2 regions of the Clostridium sp. CS1-1 genome follow, and region 1 is predicted to be linked to the other one. Evidence: predicted binding sites of a transcription regulator. Region 1 holds the regulator's gene; the other holds the start of a gene.

Region 1 (10,228 bases):
AAAATTTTTAAAATCTACAAGTAGAGAAGGAGCGTATATATCAGATATTCTTAATAGACTTGCTCTCGCTAATCCTCAAATCTCTTTTAAGTTTTTAAATAACAATAAAAAATCATTAAATACTTATGGAACTGGTAAGATAATAGATGTTATAAGAAGTATATATGGAAAGACAATATCAGAAAATATAACAAGTTTCGAAAAGCATAATGACGTGGTATCTATTCATGGATTTATAGGTAATTCTGAAATAAGTAGAGGAAGCAGAAATAATCAAAGTATATTTGTGAATAGAAGATATGTAAAGAACAAACTTATAACTGCTGCAGTAGAAAATGCATTTAAGTCTTTTTTAACTATTAATAAATTTCCGTTTTTCATTGTGTTTTTAGATATATTTCCAGAATATATAGATGTCAATGTACATCCTACAAAATCGGAAATTAAATTTAGAGACGATAGAGAGATATTTAAAATTACATTTGATGCTGTTCATGAAGCTTTACGTGATTCTTTAAGGGAGTCCTTTAGCATTTCTGTTGATGATGAGAATAAAGAGGATTCCTTTAAGGATGAGATTGTAAAAGAGAGTGTTCAAACTATTAAATTTCCAATTGATTTAAGTTCTTTTAATGAAAGTAATTATATTAATGAAAATTCTGGCAATAATAAAAATGATAACCAAGGTTATTTTGACCATTTTAATAATAAATTATCATATATAAAAGAGAATGTGAATAAAGAGGATCAAAGTAATTTTACCGCGTATGATAGTACTAATAACCATGAAGAAAGACCTGAAGGTGTTTCGGATGTAGATGATAAAAAAAACTATGATTACAAGGATAAATGCAATCATTCCATAGATGATAGAGTAGCTAAATTTCCATCGTTAAACGTTATAGGTCAGTTTCATAATACTTATATACTAGCAGAGCTCATGGATAATTTATATCTTATAGATCAACATGCAGCACATGAGAAAATCTTATTTGAAAAATATAAGAAAAGCATACAAGTAAACACAGTGGTATCCCAAGTTTTAATAACTTCTGCAATAGTTGAGTTGTCTTCTGAGGACTTTGATATATTTAAGGAAAATAGCGAAACTTTTAAAAAGGTTGGATTTGACATTGAGATTTTTGGTGATAATACTTTAAGCATAAGGGAGGTACCTTTAATATTAGGTAAACCTGATATTAAAACCTTATTCATGGATATATTAGATAACTTAAAAAATCTAGGGTCTGGTGAGACGTGGGAGGTAAAGTATAATACTATAGCAAAGCGTGCATGTAAATCTGCAGTTAAAGCAAATGACACACTGTCAATTATTGAGATGAAAGCATTAGTTGAAGACTTAAGGTTTATAGATGACCCTTTTACTTGCCCTCATGGTAGACCGACAATTATTAAATTCAGTATAAATGAACTAGAAAAGAAATTTAAGAGAATACAATAGTGATTTTAAACGAATAGTAAGAGGGGGATTATATGATAGATTTATTTATACTCGCTGGACCAACAGCAGTAGGAAAGACTGATATATCCATTAAATTAGCTAGAAGGCTTAATGGTGAAATAATATCAGCGGACTCAATGCAGATATATAAATATATGGATATCGGTTCAGCTAAAATAAAAGAAGATGAGATGAAGGGAATTCCTCACTATCTTATAGATGTAGTAGAACCACATGAGAATTTTAACGTATCTGAGTTTAAGAAAATATCTACTAAGATAATAAATAGTGTTAATGAGAAAAGAAGGCTTCCTATGTTGGTTGGTGGCACTGGACTTTATATAAATTCTTTAATTTACAATTATGATTTTACCGAAGCTGCTACTGATGAGGAATACAGAGAGTATCTATACGGGTTGGCAGAAACAAATGGCAAGGAGTATGTCCATAGCCTACTTAAGGAAATTGATGTCGAATCCTATGAGAGATTGTATCCAAATGATTTAAAAAGAGTTATAAGAGCCTTAGAAGTATATAAGCTTACAGGAAAGACAATAACGAAATGCAACGAAGAAAACAACATTTATGATATTCCGTATAATGTATATTACTTTGTTCTTAATATGAATAGAGCTACACTTTATGAAAGAATAGATAAAAGAGTAGATATTATGATTGAAAATGGGCTTATAGATGAAGTTAGGAAGTTAAAATCTATGGGATATACAGCTGAGATGCAGTCTATGAAGGGAATAGGATATAAGGAGATGCTATTCTATTTAGATGGTAAGATAACATTAGACGAAGCTATATATTTAATTAAAAAAGGTAGTAGAAATTACGCCAAGAGACAATTAACTTGGTTTAGAAAAGATAAAAGGGTAATTTGGATAGATAAGGATGAGTTTAATAGTGAGGATGATATAGTGGAATATATAGCAAATAAGTTTCATTCAATTAAGGATGAAACTATAGATAAATAATTCTGTAAATTTTATAATAAAATTAAAGGGATTTTATCATAACTTATAGAATTATATAAAATAAAAATTGTGTGGTATTGTTACTTTAATTTAGTAGCAAATAGATATATTAAATAAATTATAAGGAAAGGCAGGTGAAAAACTGCTATAGTAGGTATTAAACAGGAATCGTAGTATAGAAACCTGTAATACTACCACCTTATCTATCCATAAATAAGGTGTAAAATCAATTTTGGTGATTTTTAATAGCAGGATGAGGAATATGAGTAAAACGGCTAATAATCTACAAGACATATTTTTAAATGGAGCTAGAAAAGGTAAAACATCAGTTACTATACACTTAACTAATGGTTTTCAGATAAAAGGGAATGTAAAAGGTTTCGATAGTTTTACGGTAGTTCTAGATTGTGACGGTAAGCAGATGATGATATATAAACATGCAATCTCTACAATAACTCCTTTGAAACCAATTCTATTTAATAATATCCCAGAAGGAGATGCTTAAGAATAGGCTAATAATTGCCTATTCTTTTTTTATATGGTATTATAATCAATGGAATTAGTATATAATTAAACAAAATTATACAAAAATATACAAAAGCTAAATTATGAATTTCAGGAGGTTTGTAAAATGATAGATATAACAAAAGAATACCTTAAAAATACTTATGGTATAAATGATGAAGTACTTAGTTTTTATGAACAAGCTATAGATGATATAAAAGAAGAGTTCTCTAAATATGATGAAATAAGAGAATTTAATCAATTTAAGGTTTTAAATGCATTTCAAGAAGAAAGAATTAGTGAATCTCATTTTACTAATTCATCAGGATACGGTTATGGAGATATAGGGAGAGATTCGCTTGATAAAGTTTATGCTAGAATTTTTAATTGCGAAAGTGCATTAGTTAGACCACATTTTGTAAATGGAACACATGCATTAGGTACAGCTTTATTTGGTAATTTAAGACCTGGGGACACTATGATGTCTGTATGTGGAACTCCGTATGACACTTTACATAATGTAATAGGGATAAGTGGCAAGAAAAACATTGGTTCGTTAAAAGAGTATGGAGTAAACTATAAGCAAGTAGATTTCACGGCTTGCGGAGATATAAATTTTGATAATATTAAGAGTGAATTAGAGAATGATAAAAGTATAAAGTTAGTACACATTCAAAGGTCTACAGGTTATGGATGGAGAAAGTCATTATTAATCTCTCAAATTAAAGAAATTATAGATTTCGTTAAGAATATTAAACCAGAGGTAATATGTTTTGTAGATAACTGTTATGGAGAGTTTTTAGATATACAGGAACCTACAGATGTTGGAGCGGACTTAGTTGCAGGTTCCTTAATTAAAAATATTGGAGGAGGGATAGCTCCAACAGGAGGATATATAGCAGGTAAAGAGGAATACGTAACTCAGGCTTCATATAGATTGACTGTTCCTGGAATAGGGGGGGAGTGTGGATCTACCTTTGGAGTTATGAGACTCTTATACCAAGGATTATTTTTTGCACCACATGTAGCTATTGAAGCGGTTAAAGGAGCTTTATTTTGTGCAAGAATAATGGAGTTAGCTGGATTTGAAGTGCTTCCTAAATATACAGATAAAAGAAGTGATATAATCCAGGCTATCAAATTTAATGATAAAGATAAATTGATAAATTTTTGTAAGGGAATACAACTAGGTTCCCCGATAGATTCTTTTGTACAATGTGAGCCTTGGGATATGCCAGGGTATACAGATCAAGTAATAATGGCTGCTGGTGCATTTGTCCAAGGCGCTTCCATTGAATTATCTGCTGATGCACCTATAAGAGAACCTTACATTGCATATTTACAAGGTGGATTAACTTTTGACCATGCAAAAATAGGAGTATTGATAGCTTTGTCAAAAGTAATATAAGTAGTTTACAATGTGAAATTTTAAAATCATATTTCGCTAAAATTTATTAAGTTAGTATAATAATATCAAGTAGTTATATTATATTGATAGATAGGTTGTTATGTATTTTAAAATTTAATTAAGATAAGAATTCATTTTGTGTTTTATATAAAGAAAAGAGTGGGCATTAGTATAGAAATTAAATTTCAATTTAATGCTCACTCTTTTACTTAGATATTTTAATACTGTCTATAAACTCCAACAAGTTTACCTAAAATTGTACAGTCATTAACAATTATAGGAGACATAGTACTATTTTCGGGTTGAAGTCTTATATGATCTTCTTCTTTATAAAATGTTTTAAGTGTAGCTTCATTATCGATTAAAGCAACAACAATCTCACCATTTTGAGCAGAAACAGCTTTTTGTATTATAGAAAAATCACCATCTAATATACCAGCTTCAATCATACTTTCTCCCTTAACCTTTAAAATAAAAAGTTCTTCATTACCTTTTATAAAATCTACTGCTATTGGAAATGTACCTTCTATATTTTCTACTGCAAGTATTGGAAGACCAGCAGTTATTGTACCGACGATAGGGATGTTCACCATTTCCTTTTTATTTAACTTATCTTCAGTTATTATTATTGTTCTAGGTTTTGAAGGATCTTTTGATATTAATCCTTTTTTCTCTAATCTTTCAAGGTGACCGTGAACTGTAGATGTAGATTTCAATCCAACAGCAGCACATATTTCTCTAACTGAGGGTGCATACCCTTTTTCTTTTATTTGATTTTTAATAAATTCATAGATTTCTGTGTTTTTTGTACTTTTGTGTTCTGACATATTAAACACCTCTCTTATTTAGTTATTAGAATTATACCACATATTGTTAGAAATATCAAACTAATGTTCTGTTAAACTCTTTGTTTAGATATAAAGTTAAAAAAACTCTTGGGAATTACGGTTATATTATGTATAATAGTATTTAGGCCTAAATTTAAGAGATTAAATATAAATTAGGAATTGCTCATTATTTAGATTGGTAACGAGTATTGGATTAATAGAATTTGTTTCCGGAAACTTATCCGGGAAATATGTTCGAAGATTTTTAAATTAGAAAGGAAGTAGCTATGAATAGGGAATACTGTATTTTTAACTCTAAAAAAGAATGTAATAATTGTGGAGAGTGTGAGAGATGTGATTTGAACTCAAACAAGAAGTGTAATAATTGTGGTAAATGCTTAGAGTTAGAAGGTTATGACATGAAAGCAATAAAAATTGATGAAATAATAGATGATGTAAAAGACAGCCAGGAGATTGAGCAACAGCTAGAGAAGTCCAGAATAGGTGAAATTGAAAACGAAAATTATTCTCAATTATCAAGTGGAGTAATGGGGAATGAATCAGATGATGATACATTTGATGATGAGGGTTTAATGGATTCATGCGATGGCTATGATGAGGAATATAGTGAAGTTGATAATGATGATATTGTATTCAATGAAGAAATGGATGATAACTTAGTTTATATCGATGATATCGAAGGGTTAAGTGATTTACTTGAAGAAGATAAGGTTAGTGAGATGTACCCGGGTGTTTTGAGATATAATGGGAAAGAGAATGATATAAATTAACTAAGTAAAACGCAAAATTAAAATACAGTTTCAACTATGAAGTGATTAAATTTACTTTATAGTTGAAACTGTATTTTTATGTTAATTTAAATATAGTGATTTAGATTTAATAGGTGTTTTCATCACTCAATGGATTAGAGTTTATTGCTTCTCTTAATTTTTCATCATCAACATGTGTATATATTTGAGTAGTTGATAGATTTTCGTGGCCTAATATTTTCTGAAGGCTTCTTATGTCAACATTACCGTATTTGTACATTAAAGTTGCAGCTGTGTGTCGTAGCTTATGAGGGGTATATTTATCGGTATCTAAATCAGCGGCTTTTAAGTATTTTTTCAGCATCATCTCTACGGTTCTTTTGTTAAGTCTTGTCCAATTTTTACTTATGAAGAGAGCGTTTTTATCAATGATTTTATGTAGATTTTCGCTGCGGACTGATAAGTAATTTTCGATAGCTTTTATACATGCGTTGTTTAGATATACGGTTCTTTCTTTATTTCCTTTACCGATTACTGTTAATGTATCGCCCTTAATATTTGGGATATTAATTCCGCATAACTCGGAAAGTCTAAGGCCACAATTTAAAAACAATGTTAGTATACAATAATCCCGTTCTTTATTTTTTCCGTCTACAGCTCTTAAAAGAGACTTACTTTCATCTAAAGTGAGATATGTAGGATTTCTTCTGCTTATTTTAGGAGATTCTAGATTTAAAGCGGGATTTTCATCCACAATTTTTGCTATACCACTAAGAAACTTAAAGAATGATCTTAGAGTAGCAACTTTCCTGGCTCTAGCATGAGCGCTATTTTCTCTATATTTCTCTGTGAAAGATAAGAAGGCAAAGAGATCAGGTAATTTCAATTTTCTTATGATATTATCGTCTATATCATATATAGGAATTTCTTCAAAATCAAGATTATTGTCATAGGGTAGGTTTTTATATAATTTTAAAAATCTAAAAAACATAATTAGATCAATTCTGTAGGCATTTATAGTATTGGGGGATTTACCTTTTATAGTTTCTAAGTAATTTAAAAAGTTTATTACTTGCTCAGGCAAATCGTTATTGCGTATTGCTTTAATATCATATTTCATATTGCTAAATTCCTTTCAACCTTTTTAGGTATTTCTTTGAGTGTGTTGTATATTGATTGACTTACGTTTGAACTAGAAATTCTTAATATTTTCTTGGTTTATTCATTATTGGTATATTTAGAGCGTCTTTTTTTTACAGCTATTTTTTGAGCTTCTTTAAGAGTTCTGCTTAGGCCTAATTCTTTTAACCATATTTGAATAGTGCGAACTCCAACGTTGTAGATATCAGCAATATCAGAAGTGCTAACTTTTCTCTTTTTAACTAGGATATATAAATCTTTTATTATGTACTCGTAACCCCTATGTGTTTTTGAAGATTTGTAGTTATCGTATATCTTCAGTAATAAAACTTCATCCTTTGCGTTTAATGGAATATTCAATAGCTCTTTAGTTTTTTCATCATATTTAAAATTTTTATATTTAAGTGTTATAATTCTGTCTAAAGTCATAAAAACCTCCTTAAATGTGCTTAAAGCCTTGATTTTATTATACTACAATCCCCTTTTTATTTCAACACGCGAAATTCGCTAAATGTATATTTAGCGAATATACATTTACGTAAATTTATAGGTGAATACTATTTATTATATATTAGATTAGTTTATAACCTTAGAATTAGCTAAAATGCTGTATGATTATATTAAATTGCTTGAGTGTATATATTTAGTATAAAAGTTAATGTGAAATTGTTGTATATAATTGTAAAAGTAGCTCTTTATAATTCCACATACAAGTCTTAATTGATAATATTCTCATTTAGATTAAAACGATTCAAAAAAGCATTTTTAGTTCTTAATATTCATTATTGTATATTAACATATTATGAATAATTGATGGATATTTATTAATTCAATATAAATCCACATTTTAACAAAGTGCTTGTAGACCTATTTTTCTGCTTTCATCCCCTATTCTTCCCTTTCTAACAGGGTGCAACCCAAAAGCAATATATGTTAATATAATAATAAAATGTAAAAATAATGAATATAGTTTTATTCATAAAATTTAAAATTAAAAATTTAATTATCTAATAATTCCACAATTGATTTTTTCTAAAACTTATTTTTAAAATATAAGCAAGATGTATAAAATGACAATTAGTTCTTATTCAGAGTCTTGGATTAAATTAATTTACAAATTAGTACCGTTTACAAATGTTCCATTATAGAATTATTTTTAGCTTAAATATTAATTCTAGATACATATAGATTATATTTAGAAATGTGAATAATATTATAAAAACTAGACAAAATATACTAATGTAGCATAATTGTACCTATACTTACTAAAGGAGAGTTATTAATGAGAGTTGGTATACCTAAAGGATTATTATATTGTAAGTATTATCCATTTTATGAAACCTTTTTTACAGAGCTAGGAGCAGAAATAGTTACATCTCCAGACACTAACAAAGATATATTAGATATAGGGGCGAAATACTCTGTTGATGAAGCTTGCTTGCCTATAAAGGTTTTTCATGGTCACGTTGCTCAAATTAAAGATAAATGTGACATTATGTTCATTCCTAGGATAATGCAAATTGATAATAAGGAATTTATCTGCCCGAAGTTTTGTGGATTACCAGAGATGGTAATTAACAATATACCTGATATGCCTAAAGCTATTATATCCCCTATTTACGCATCTTCAGAAAAACAATTAAAAAAATGGGCTAGAAGCACAGGCAAAGTATTTAACAAAAGTAACCTTAATATAGAAAGAGCATATGAAGCTGCTATTAAAGCACAGCAAAAGCATAAAACTAGCATAAGGGATGAAGGATTTAACTTAAATGTTGCATTAGTAGGTCATCCTTATAATATTTATGATAATTTTACAAACATGAATGTTGTTAAAAAGTTAAATAAGTTAGGTATAGGTGTAATAACAGAAGAGAATGTTGAAGAAAATCATATAAGTAATCAAGTAAAAGATTTATTCAAAAGACCTTTCTGGACTTTTGCAAAAAATTCTTATGGTTTTTCTACCTATCTCGCAGAAAATAATAATATTGATGGTTTAGTTTATGTATCATCTTTTGCATGTGGTATAGATTCTGTTGTTATAGAACTTATCAAGGATAGATTAGGAAACTTCCCTATTCTAATCTTAAAAATAGATGAACATACTGGTGAAGCTGGGTTTGATACGAGATTAGAAGCTTTTGCTGATATGCTAGAAAGAAGGTGTAGCTAATATGAAAATAACTTTTCCTCATCTTGGGAACACTTGTTTTGCTGCAAAAGCTATTTTTGATGGTCTAGGTGTAGATTATATAATTCCTCCACCTAGTAATAAAGAAGCGTTAGAAATAGGATCATTACATTCCCCCGAAGAGATGTGTCTCCCCTTCAAAATAATGATTGGGAATTATATTAAGAGTATTGAGCAAGGAGCTGACACTGTTTTAATTGTGGGAAGTTGTGGCCCTTGCAGATTCGGTGAATATTGTGAGATTCAAATGAAATTACTGAAAAAATTAGGCTATAATTTAGATTTTGTGGTATTAGATAATCCAAAAGATATAGGCGTTAGGGAATTTTTAAATAGGATAGAAAAAATAACATTACACAGTAATAAAACACGAATAGAAAAAGTTAAAATTATTCATGATGCGTATAAAGTAATTAATTTAATAGATAAGATTGAAGAAAAAGCCAGATTACTTTCTGGCTACGAAGTAAATAAAGGAGAGTGTAAAAAACTTTTACGACAGTGTAAAAGTGAAGCTTTCAAATGTTCAACTTCAGAAGAAATGATAAATCATTTGAAAAAATATGAGAAAATAGTAAATAGCATAAAAATTGATAAAAGAAAGAATCCGCTTAAGATAGCTATTATTGGAGAAATATATACTATAATTGAACCGTTTTCAAACTTATATATTGAAGATAAACTAATGGAATATGGAGTTTCCACCAAAAGATATCTTTCCCCAAGTTGGTGGTTTAAAAACATGGCTTTGTCCCCTATAAATATGAATTCACTTAATATAAGAAGAGCTTCGAGAGAGTATTTACCTTTATATATTGGCGGCCACGCAAGAGAGTGCATTGGAGAAGCAGTAATTGCACATGAGAAAGGATTTGATGGAGCAATTCAAATATTTCCGATGGGATGTATGCCTGAAATTGTTTGTAAGTCTATACTTCCT
Region 2 (10,228 bases), 550 kb from region 1:
GAACTAGCTAAAGTAAAACCATTGAGTGAATTGTATAATGTAAGTTATGATTATCTTATTAGTGAAAGCCCTCATCTTAGTGGTGATGTTACAAGTATCGAAATGATAGTTGATGAAATTGATTGGACTAGTGCATGGAGTAAAAAGTACCCGATTTTAGCATCCTACAACGGTATACAAGGAATAAATTCTTATTGTGAGCAGATATTTAAGTTGTATGATGATTGTAAAAAGGAATTTAATTTTAATGATGAAGATGCTGTTTTGGTTTTGAAAGATATTCTTTATCAAAAGTTTAAAATGTCAAAAAAGAAAACCAAGTAAACTAGACAGAACCCTTAGCTATTCGTAATGTTACAATTCAGTATAATAAGTGAAAAACAAAACATTTTCTGAACACCACATTATTCAAATTTGAATTTTGGGGTGTTTTTGTTCGCAATTCCAATATAATATTTATATAATTTCTTCCTAATACTAAGCATTGAAAATAGTTATGGCTTTTATATTGAGTTATATTTTACGAGGCAATATTTCTATAACAAACAGTTGGATTAGAACACATAAAAGGAGGCAGAACCTAGAAAATGGATTATGTGAAATACATACGTGATAGAGTCGGTCATGATGAAATAAACCTAACAGGCGTAAATGTATTAATAATAAATAAAAATAATCAAGTTTTACTTCAGAGGAGGGGAACATTTCCGTATAAATGGGGATTAGTTGGGGGAATTACGGAATTAGGGGAATCTCTTGAGGAAGCTGCTATTAGAGAAGCGAGGGAAGAGACTGGATTAAATATTAGCAAATTAAACTTACTAGGAACTACATCAGGAAAAAAGTGTTATATAGAGTTCCCAAATGGTGATAAAGCATACTTTATAACTGTTGGATATTTTACTAAAAGTTACAGTGGTGTATTGCAGATAGATAACTTAGAAACTAAGGAATTGAAATTTTTTGATTATGAAGAATTACCTGAAGATATACCCGATAGTCATAGAATAATGCTTGATAAATATTATAATAGTTGATAACTATAGAGAGAAGGTCAAAATGGAAGCCTATGATGTGATATTATATCTAACGCCGGTAAGATATAATATCACATATAATAGTATGTCTTTGAATATAAAATAATTATGAAAGTTCTGTGAGATGAGTCCAATATCTCTTAGGCATATGACGATTACGCAATCTATGGTTCTTACGTTCTTTTATATTAACAGAGGTATAAAAAGTTTTCCAAAGGACTTCGAATTCATTATCTCCGACGGAGTTGGTAAGAACTTTGGAATCTTCTTTTTTAAATTCAGTTATAATAGCGGATTCTTTGTTATATACAATTGCAAGCTCCCTTTTTAAATCATGAATTACAAAGTTTTGATCAGAAAATCTTACAGTAAAATGATCGAGTATTAAAGGTAAAATATTATGATCAGGTTCTATAGATGCATAAAAAGTTAATGGTGCCACTTCTTTAAACCTTACAAAACCAGTTAATCTGTGAGCTTCATTAGTAACTTTTCTAGCATATTTATCAACTAAAATTATAATATCATTATTCTTAGCTAAATTAATATTTGCACCATATTTATAGCAAAGTTTAAGATATTTCAAAGCAAGAGAATCAGAATCTGGGATGTCACTAAGATATAAATAGTAGACATTTGTTAAAACTTCTTCATTAAGCTTTTCTACAATGCTTTTATAAACTCTATCAAATTTATCGTACTCTGTTGAAATGTTTGAAACTTCATTAATAAATGAGGCAACATAATCTCTAGACTTCGTTATAATACAATCTCCTTTGCAGCTATAAGTATAAAAAATAGCAGTAAGTAAGCCTTCAAAAGTATTATCGTATATGTATTCTTTCAAAATAAAATCCTCCTTAGAGTTCACCTGTAATTGAAGTAGATTTATCATTTAATAAAAGCAATTTGTCGTTTAAGGACTCTTTAGCAATGCCTAGATTACTTGTTTTATTATCAAAAAAGCTTAATTGCTCAGCATTTTGATCTATTGAATTTAAGTTAAATTTGGGAGTAAGAGCGTTTCTAATACGCATATCATCGAAGGCTACTGCTCCATAATATTTACCTTTACAAGTAATAAAATATTGAGCTCTTTTCATAACAACACCAAGCTTTTTTAGATCAAAAAAGTTCAACAAATTAATTCTACGTGAACTTACTATTTTTTGTGCACTACGTATTCCAATGCCAGGGATTCTTATAAGAGTGTTATAGGGAGCTCTATTTATTTCAACAGGAAATAGATGAATATTATTTAAAGCATATGTTGTTTTAGGATCAAAGTTAATATCAAAATTAGGATTCTTTTCATTTAGTAATTCATCTGCTTTAAAGCCATAAACTCTTAATAACCAATCGCCTTGATATAATCTATGCTCTCTAAGAGTAGGCGGATTTTTAACTTCAGGAAGATTCGTACCACTATTAACAGGAACATATGCTGAGTAATAAACTCTTCTTAACTCAAATTTGTTATATAAGCTTTCTGTTAGGTTTAGGATGTTTAAATCACTTTCTTTTGTAGCTCCAACAATAAGCTGAGTACTTTGGCCACCGGGTACAAATATAGGTGAATTTTTATATTTCTTACGTTCATATTTGTTTATAATAATATTATTTTTAATATCACCCATAGGCTTTAAAACATCATGTTTATTTTTTTCAGGTGCTAATAATTTAAGAGATTTTGATGAAGGTAGTTCTATATTTACACTCATTCTATCTACAAGGGAACCAGCTTTTTTTATAAGTCCTTCATCAGCTCCCGGGATTGCTTTTAGATGAATATAACCCCTAAAATTATGTTCATTTCTTAATTTGTGAACAACTGTTGTAAGGAGTTCCATGGTGAAATTAGCACTTTTAATAATTGAAGAGCTTAAGAATAAACCTTCTATGTAATTACGTCGATAAAAATTCATAGTTATATTAACAACTTCATCAGCAGTAAAAGAAGCCCTCTCGATATCATTAGATCTCCTATTAATACAGTATGAACAATCATATATGCAATAATTTGTTAAAAGTATTTTAAGTAGGGATATACATCTTCCGTCTGGAGTAAAGCTGTGACATATACCACTTGGAGCAACTGAACCAATGTTTCCTTGTTTTGAACTTCTGTTTGAGCCGGAAGATGAACAAGATACATCATATTTAGCTGCACCAGCTAAAATTCTTAGTTTTTCTTTTATTTCCATTTTTATCACCAATCTTTGTATTTTTATAAATTAAGTATAACTCATTACCTTCAAAAGAACAAGTGTTCTGTGGTAAAAATTAGATTTACAATGATGATATATAAATGAAGAAGACAATAACTTACATTTCGACGAACGAATTATATATTAAATTAATACGGATTTGCAGTATATAATATAACTCAGAAAAGAAAATACACATTATACTATGATAATTTTACGATGCAACAATTAAAAATATGGTATAAAAAAACTGAAAAGCAATGCACGTATTTATGTGTAGGTGAATACTCTATTAATGGTGAAATTTTATTAATGGAGGTATTCGTGTGGGATATTATATTGGAGTAGAGCCCAATGTAAAAATTTATGTAGAGGATCTTAATCCAGAAGGCAAGAAAACAATCTTGTTCTTACACGGTTGGCCAGGAGATCACAATTTGTTTGAATATCAATTTGACAAGCTTCCAAAGATGGGATACAGATGCATTGGAATAGATACCAGAGGATTCGGGAATTCAGATAAACCTTGGAGTGGTTATGATTACAATCGATTATCGGACGATGTGAGATGCGTAATTGAAGCACTTAAATTAAAAAATATTACCTTAGCGGGGCACTCCACAGGAGGAGCGATTGCTATTAGATACATGGTGAGACATAATGGATATGGGGTATCTAAACTTGCTCTTTTTGCTGCTGCTGCGCCAAGCCTTGTCCAGCTTCCATATTTTCCTTATGGACAAAAAAGAGAAGCTATAAATGAAATCATTGAAGGAACATACAATGACCGGCCAAATATGTTGAGGAACTTTGGAGAAATGTTTTTCTTCCAGCATATAACTGAGCCATTCTCAGATTGGTTTTTTCAATTGGGACTTAAGGCAGCAGGTTGGGCTACTGCAGAAATTGCAAAAACTTGGTTAAATGAAGTACTATTTTATGATCTTGGAAAAATAAACGTTCCAACTTTAATTCTTCATGGAATCCATGACAAAGTCTGTCTTTTCCCATTAGCTGAAGCACAAAGACAAGGCATTAAAAATTCCACGCTTGTACCATTTGAATTTAGTGGCCATGGAGTGTTCTATGATCAAAAAGATAAATTCAACGAAGAATTGACTAAATTTATAGAGGAATAAAGTTTTTTGTAGCTTCTTATTTATCTATGGTAGTAGAACTTAAAAATATTTATAACTTGTAAAGAGATGCCAATTAATAAATCAATTGAACTATATAAGCAAAATACCGTATTATTCGGATGTGTGAATTTTACGGTATTTTGCGTCGCACTTAAAAAGCAATAAGGCTCTGCTATAAAAATATAATAGAGTCTAATATTGAGCATATTGCGAACTAACTAAGAAAAATTGATCTTTGAAAATTGAATAGTACGGTATTTACAATATATATGTAAATTATAGTACTTTTAGTTTATATTTATATTAATGTATAATTATCTATTTATTAAATTAGTAGATAATTAGGAGTTGTTTATAAAAACCATAATATAGTTGTAATAAAATACGGAGGAGAAATTATGAAAATTACAGATAGTATCTATGGTGAGTTTGAGGTTGAAACAATTTTAGAAGAACTTATAAAAATAAAAGAGGTACAACGATTAAAAGGGATTCATCAGGGTGGAGCAAGTTATTTGATTAATTCTGAATGGAATGTTACTAGATATGAACATTCTATTGGTACAATGTTGTTTATAAGAATAATGGGGGGGAGTATTGAGGAACAGATAGCAGGTTTATTACATGATATTTCTCACACTGCATTTTCACACGTTATTGACTTTGTTTTTAAAAATAGTAATGAAGATTATCATGAAAAAATATATGATGAAATTATTCAATCTTCTAATATCCCTAAAATACTATCAACTAATGGATATGATTATAAGGATATACTTTTAAATGAGTCTAAGTGGACAATACTTGAAAAGAGAGCACCTAAATTATGTGCAGATAGAATAGATTATACATTAAGAGATATGTATCATTATGGGTTTATATCAAAAGATGAAATTAAGACATTTTTAAGTAATTTATCTGTAGTTGAAGGAGAGATAGTAGTTAATTCTGTGGAAATTTCTGAATGGTTTGTAGATGTATATTATAAAGAGGTTATAGGATTTTTTATGAACCCATTGAATGTATATGCTTATGATAGATTATCTAAAGCATTAGAAATAGCAATTAAATTACATGAAATTACTTTAGAAGATTTATTAAAAGAAGATGGGTACGTATATAGTTTACTAAGGAATTCTAGTTCAGAAGAAGTAATAAACTTAATTGAATCAATAAATAGTCAAGTAAGATTAATAGAAAATAAAGATAAATATGACATATTTCAAAAAAATAAGATAAGGCTAATTGACCCAACTATAAATATTGGTGGGAAACGCTATAAAACTTCAGAAAAGTCAAGTGTTGTGAAAATATTAAATGAGAAGGCATTAAAAAAGTCTGAGGAAGGTGTATTTATTAAAATAGGATAAAATTATTATTAAGCAGTATATATTTAAAATACCGTATTATTCAAAAGAATATACGGTATTTTTTAGTTCGCAATTCAAAAATAGTAAGACTCTACTATTAAAATATGACAGAGCCTATTCTTAATTATTATATGTATCAATCTTTAAATCCAAATATATAGATGTTTTTTGAAAATGAAATAGTGTGGTGATTAAAAAAGCACTTGTTCCTTTATCGTAGACGGTATTAAAATAAAGACACTTATATTTTTGTAAACAGCATATAAGTAATAATATGCAATATGTGTTATAATTTAAGCCGAAACTATAAATTTTTACGTTAAAAGGAATCCTAGAGTTTCCTTCAGCAATTTTATAATATCAACACTATTCTTAAATAGAACCTATTATTATAAGGTTATGTTTAAATGAATGTTGAAAATTGACATATTATTAAAGATATACTATAATTAATCAATGTATACGATTTCAAGTTGGCATTGTCATAAATGTCAACTCCTTGTTTTGAGATATTTGAAAACTATCAGTATCTCAATGAGAGAAGTTGTTTTCCTATTTAGAAGAACTGTTTATATTAAGTTCACAAATTTGTTAAGTAAACAAGGAGTGGATAAATTTCCACTTGTCAAGTGAAAGGTATGAACATATTGTTGTACTGAAATTGTAGAAATTAATATTGTATTAAGTTTCTTTTAGATACGTAAAATAATCTTCAGAACTCAAATTGTTTCGTAATCATATGACAATAGAAATTAATAGTTAGAGGAGAGTAAAAAATGGACAAAGATTTATTTCATTCATTGGAAGGTAAAAATATCTATTTTAAAGCACTAAGTACAAGTGATGCTCAAGCTATACATGATTATGCGTCAGATAAGGACGTTAAACGTTTTATTGGATGGAACTTAATGAAGACCTTAAATGAAACTACTGAGTTCGTTGAATTAATGATAAACCGTGAGTTAGCAGGTACTCATTTATACGCTTCTGTTGCTTTAAAATCAACTCAAGAAGTTATAGGGACAGTTATGATTTTCAATTTTGACAAACAAGCCAATCAAGCTGAAGTTGGCTATGTTTTTCATAAAGACCACTGGGGCAAGGGGTATGGATCAGAGAGTCTTGCTTTGGTAAGTGATTTCGCATTTGAATCACTTAACCTTCACAAACTCCATGCTAGTGTAACGGATGCCAATATTGGCTCTGCTCGTATATTAGAAAAGAACGGGTATAAGTTAGAGGGAAGATTAAAAGACCACTATTTTATAGAAGATAAATATTATGATTCATTACTTTTTGGCAAAATTCAAGCTAAATAAGAAATGTAAGTTTGTTTATATGTTGAGGCTTTGCAATACTAAAATGAAACACAACTTGATTTTATTAAAAAATTAAAGAGTATTGTGTAGTTTTCAAGTTATAGGTATTATTAAGAATAATTATTGTAGTTACTTGGGAATATTCTAATTTAACGTAAAAAGTGAAAAAACAAACAATTTATAAAAGCACTGTATTATTCAAATTAGAATTTTACAGTGTTTTTACGACGCAATTCAAATATTATGTTTACATAAAATAGAGGAAATGATTGATGCAAATAATCATAGAATGTAGATATTTAATGTAGATAAAATGTATTTATTGTACCATAATCTAAATAGGTTATAAAAGTATTTGATTTAGATCCTTGTAAACATGTCAGAAAATTAATTTTAACTAGTTGCTATATCTTTTGAATAGGACCAAACTAGGTTTACTTAAGTTTAGTCCTGCTTTAGAATCAGGAAGCACTAATTCTAGAGAATTAATTACTCCTGAATTAATTGACAAAAAAGAAATGAAGTGAATTTATGGATATCGAATTTATAATAAATACATATGGAAACTATATTTTCAACTATGCTTTAAAATTAGCGTGTGATCCATCTCTTGCAGAGGATTTAACACAAGAAACATTTATTAATGCATGGAGAAAGAACGAAACCTTAGAGAACCCCCAGGCAATTAAGGCTTGGTTGAGAAAAATATGCTTTAATAATTTTCTAATGAAACAAAGGAAGAATAATGGTTATAGTGAACTACTTGTTGAGGATATTAATCTTCTCGAAAGAGAAGCCAGCTTATATGTTGACAATCCTCCAAAACCCGAAGATGAGGTTATTGTAGAGGAGTGTATTCGCGATCTACAAAATGGCTGTTTTCTAGCAATGGTAAGGCGACTCACATTACATCAACGGATGGCATTTTCATTAATAGACATGTTTGGATTGTCCTTGGACGAAGTTTCAGAAATAATTGGTATATCCAAAAGTGCAACTAAGGGACTTCTTTATCGAGCTCACCTAAATTTAGATTCATTCTTTAGTAACCACTGTAGTCTTTTAGATTTAAATAATCCTTGCTGCTGTAAAGCTTGGATTGAGTTCTCTAAAACAAGAGATAATTTACAAAAGAACTCTCATAAACATAAATTGATCACAAAGCTAGATTATACAGAATCAAATTATACTTTTAACAGTGAAGTGCGGAGGAAAATAAACTTCTTATATAAAAATATGCCGGATAGAAAACCTTCTGAGGAATGGTATGAAGAAGTTACTAATATAATAAATGAAATGTATATTGATAAAAAATAATTTGAGTTTTTTGTTGAAAACGTGACTCTCCTCTTTTTGTTGCATCTATATAAGTGAAAGAAAATATTTTTGTTTTATTAGAGGAGGAAGTGTAATGAATAACTACCAACAAGCTGTAAAGGAGTTAGCTCCTTGTGGAAATGACTGCTCAAGGTGTGCAAGTTATAAGAATAGCAAAATAGTACTGTTAAGCAAAGAGCTTAATGAGAACTTAGAAAACTTTGAATATATGGCTAAAAAAATAAAAGACTTTAAGCCTATATTTAATTACTACGAGCAATTTTTATCTATTTTAAATCATTTTTCAAAGGGCAGCTGTTCAGGATGTCGTTCTAGTCATAAGACTAAATGCCAATGCAGTATAAATACATGCCATAAAGAAGAAAAGGTAAACTTTTGTTTTGAATGTACAAAATACCCTTGTAACCCCACAACATACAATGAAGCTATTTCTAAGCTGTGGCAGAAGAATAATGATGCCATGAAAAATAGCGGTGTTGATAACTTCTATATTGATCAGAAAGGGGAGCCAAGGTATTAGATTTGCATAAAATTGTCAATTGGTGTAGGTTTCTTATAACAATAACCAGCTATTGTCAAAAAAGCTGGAAGGTCCAAATGCCATTTAAGGAGAAAATGGGCAGTTAACAACTATAAATTGCTTAATTGATTTTTATCTTGTAAATGAGATGCTTATATCTAGTTTTGGATATTGGAACATTGGGTTGGAGTGCATAATGGAGATATTATAAAAGATGAAAAAGGAAAATCATATATTATTGGACTTGCACAAAGTTTAGCATGGGCGATGAGAAAAAGGAGGAGTAAATAATATGAAAAAAGGTGATAAGGTATTTGTAAGAATTGATTATAAAAATAATGAATTAGAGCCTACACCAAAAGATTTTCAAGACCACGTGGAGTATCTAAAAGGAGTTGCTGCTGAAAGATATTTTGTTGGAGGTGGATTCGCTAATACTAAAGGCGGGATGATTATATTTAAGGCTAAAGATTTAGAGGAGGCAAAAATAATTGCTCAAAAAGATCCGATAATTGAAAGAGGTCTTTATAGAGTTGAGTTATATGAATGGGATTTACTTATATTATCAGATAACAATTAGATGTATTACTTATTTCGTTTATGTTGCAAAAATAAGTTTTAGTATGGAAATTCATTGTGTGATTTTGAAAAATAAGGAGTTTGTACTAGAGTCAAAAAAAGTAACTTTCTTAACTCTCTCGCCATTGACTTTTTAGACTCATAATAGTACAATGAAAATAATTTGAGATTTGAGGTGAAAAGATGATTAAATTTTCTTGCTAATTTTTAAAGTACAATATGATAAAAAGATAAGCAGATGTGTTCTGTTTGTTTTGTTGTACTTATGCAAGAAAGTTGTTCTTTTTTCTCTTAATGTATACACTTGTGTTACGCTATGATGATTAGCTTAACTGCGTATATTTACGAGCTGTAAGAATAATAATTTCTTGCAGCTCTTATTTTTTTATAAATAATTAGAATTAGGAGGATGAATAATATTATGGATACTAAAGACACTATGCTAACACATGATGATCTTCATATAGGGCCGGACACTGTAGGCGAGATTTATATGAAGTAATACCAGGTCGCCTAATGTTCCGACTTTGTTATTTGTACTATTAATTTAATTACAAAGGAGGACAAAAATATGTCTTTGATAAATGTTACAAATCTGACCTTCGCTTATGAAGGCAGTTATGATACTATTTTTGAAAATGTAAGCTTTCAAATTGATACTGATTGGAAATTGGGTTTTACCGGAAGAAATGGAAGGGGAAAAACTACCTTTTTGAATC

Evidence for each region. Region 1 encodes LexA, which represses DNA repair genes until DNA is damaged. Its sites were predicted from a motif close to CNAACANNTGTTNG; they were not measured.
Region 2: the regulator LexA is predicted to act here: its motif matches at 3,297-3,310, upstream of AC0N0V_RS12705 (putative DNA modification/repair radical SAM protein).

The regions. Positions count from the first base shown of each region.
Region 1 covers NZ_CM148680.1:2,134,302-2,144,529, forward strand. Annotated here, with positions in the region: gene mutL (DNA mismatch repair endonuclease MutL) at 1-1,462, shown strand, start outside; gene miaA (tRNA (adenosine(37)-N6)-dimethylallyltransferase MiaA) at 1,495-2,445, shown strand; gene hfq (RNA chaperone Hfq) at 2,708-2,950, shown strand; gene AC0N0V_RS09990 (methionine gamma-lyase family protein) at 3,077-4,357, shown strand; gene lexA (transcriptional repressor LexA) at 4,576-5,184, opposite strand; gene AC0N0V_RS10000 (hypothetical protein) at 5,472-5,975, shown strand; gene AC0N0V_RS10005 (tyrosine recombinase XerC) at 6,082-7,074, opposite strand; gene AC0N0V_RS10010 (hypothetical protein) at 7,173-7,523, opposite strand; gene AC0N0V_RS10015 (acyl-CoA dehydratase activase-related protein) at 8,377-9,270, shown strand; gene AC0N0V_RS10020 (2-hydroxyglutaryl-CoA dehydratase) at 9,272-10,228, shown strand, end outside.
Region 2 covers NZ_CM148680.1:2,681,300-2,691,527, reverse strand. Annotated here, with positions in the region: gene AC0N0V_RS12720 (helix-turn-helix domain-containing protein) at 1-324, shown strand, start outside; gene AC0N0V_RS12715 (NUDIX hydrolase) at 588-1,037, shown strand; gene AC0N0V_RS12710 (TIGR03915 family putative DNA repair protein) at 1,144-1,884, opposite strand; gene AC0N0V_RS12705 (putative DNA modification/repair radical SAM protein) at 1,898-3,241, opposite strand; gene AC0N0V_RS12700 (alpha/beta fold hydrolase) at 3,571-4,383, shown strand; gene AC0N0V_RS12695 (HD domain-containing protein) at 4,782-5,753, shown strand; gene AC0N0V_RS12690 (GNAT family N-acetyltransferase) at 6,530-7,072, shown strand; gene AC0N0V_RS12685 (RNA polymerase sigma factor) at 7,604-8,389, shown strand; gene AC0N0V_RS12680 (DUF3795 domain-containing protein) at 8,484-8,930, shown strand; gene AC0N0V_RS12675 (YciI family protein) at 9,223-9,510, shown strand; gene AC0N0V_RS12670 (Lsa family ABC-F type ribosomal protection protein) at 10,081-10,228, shown strand, end outside.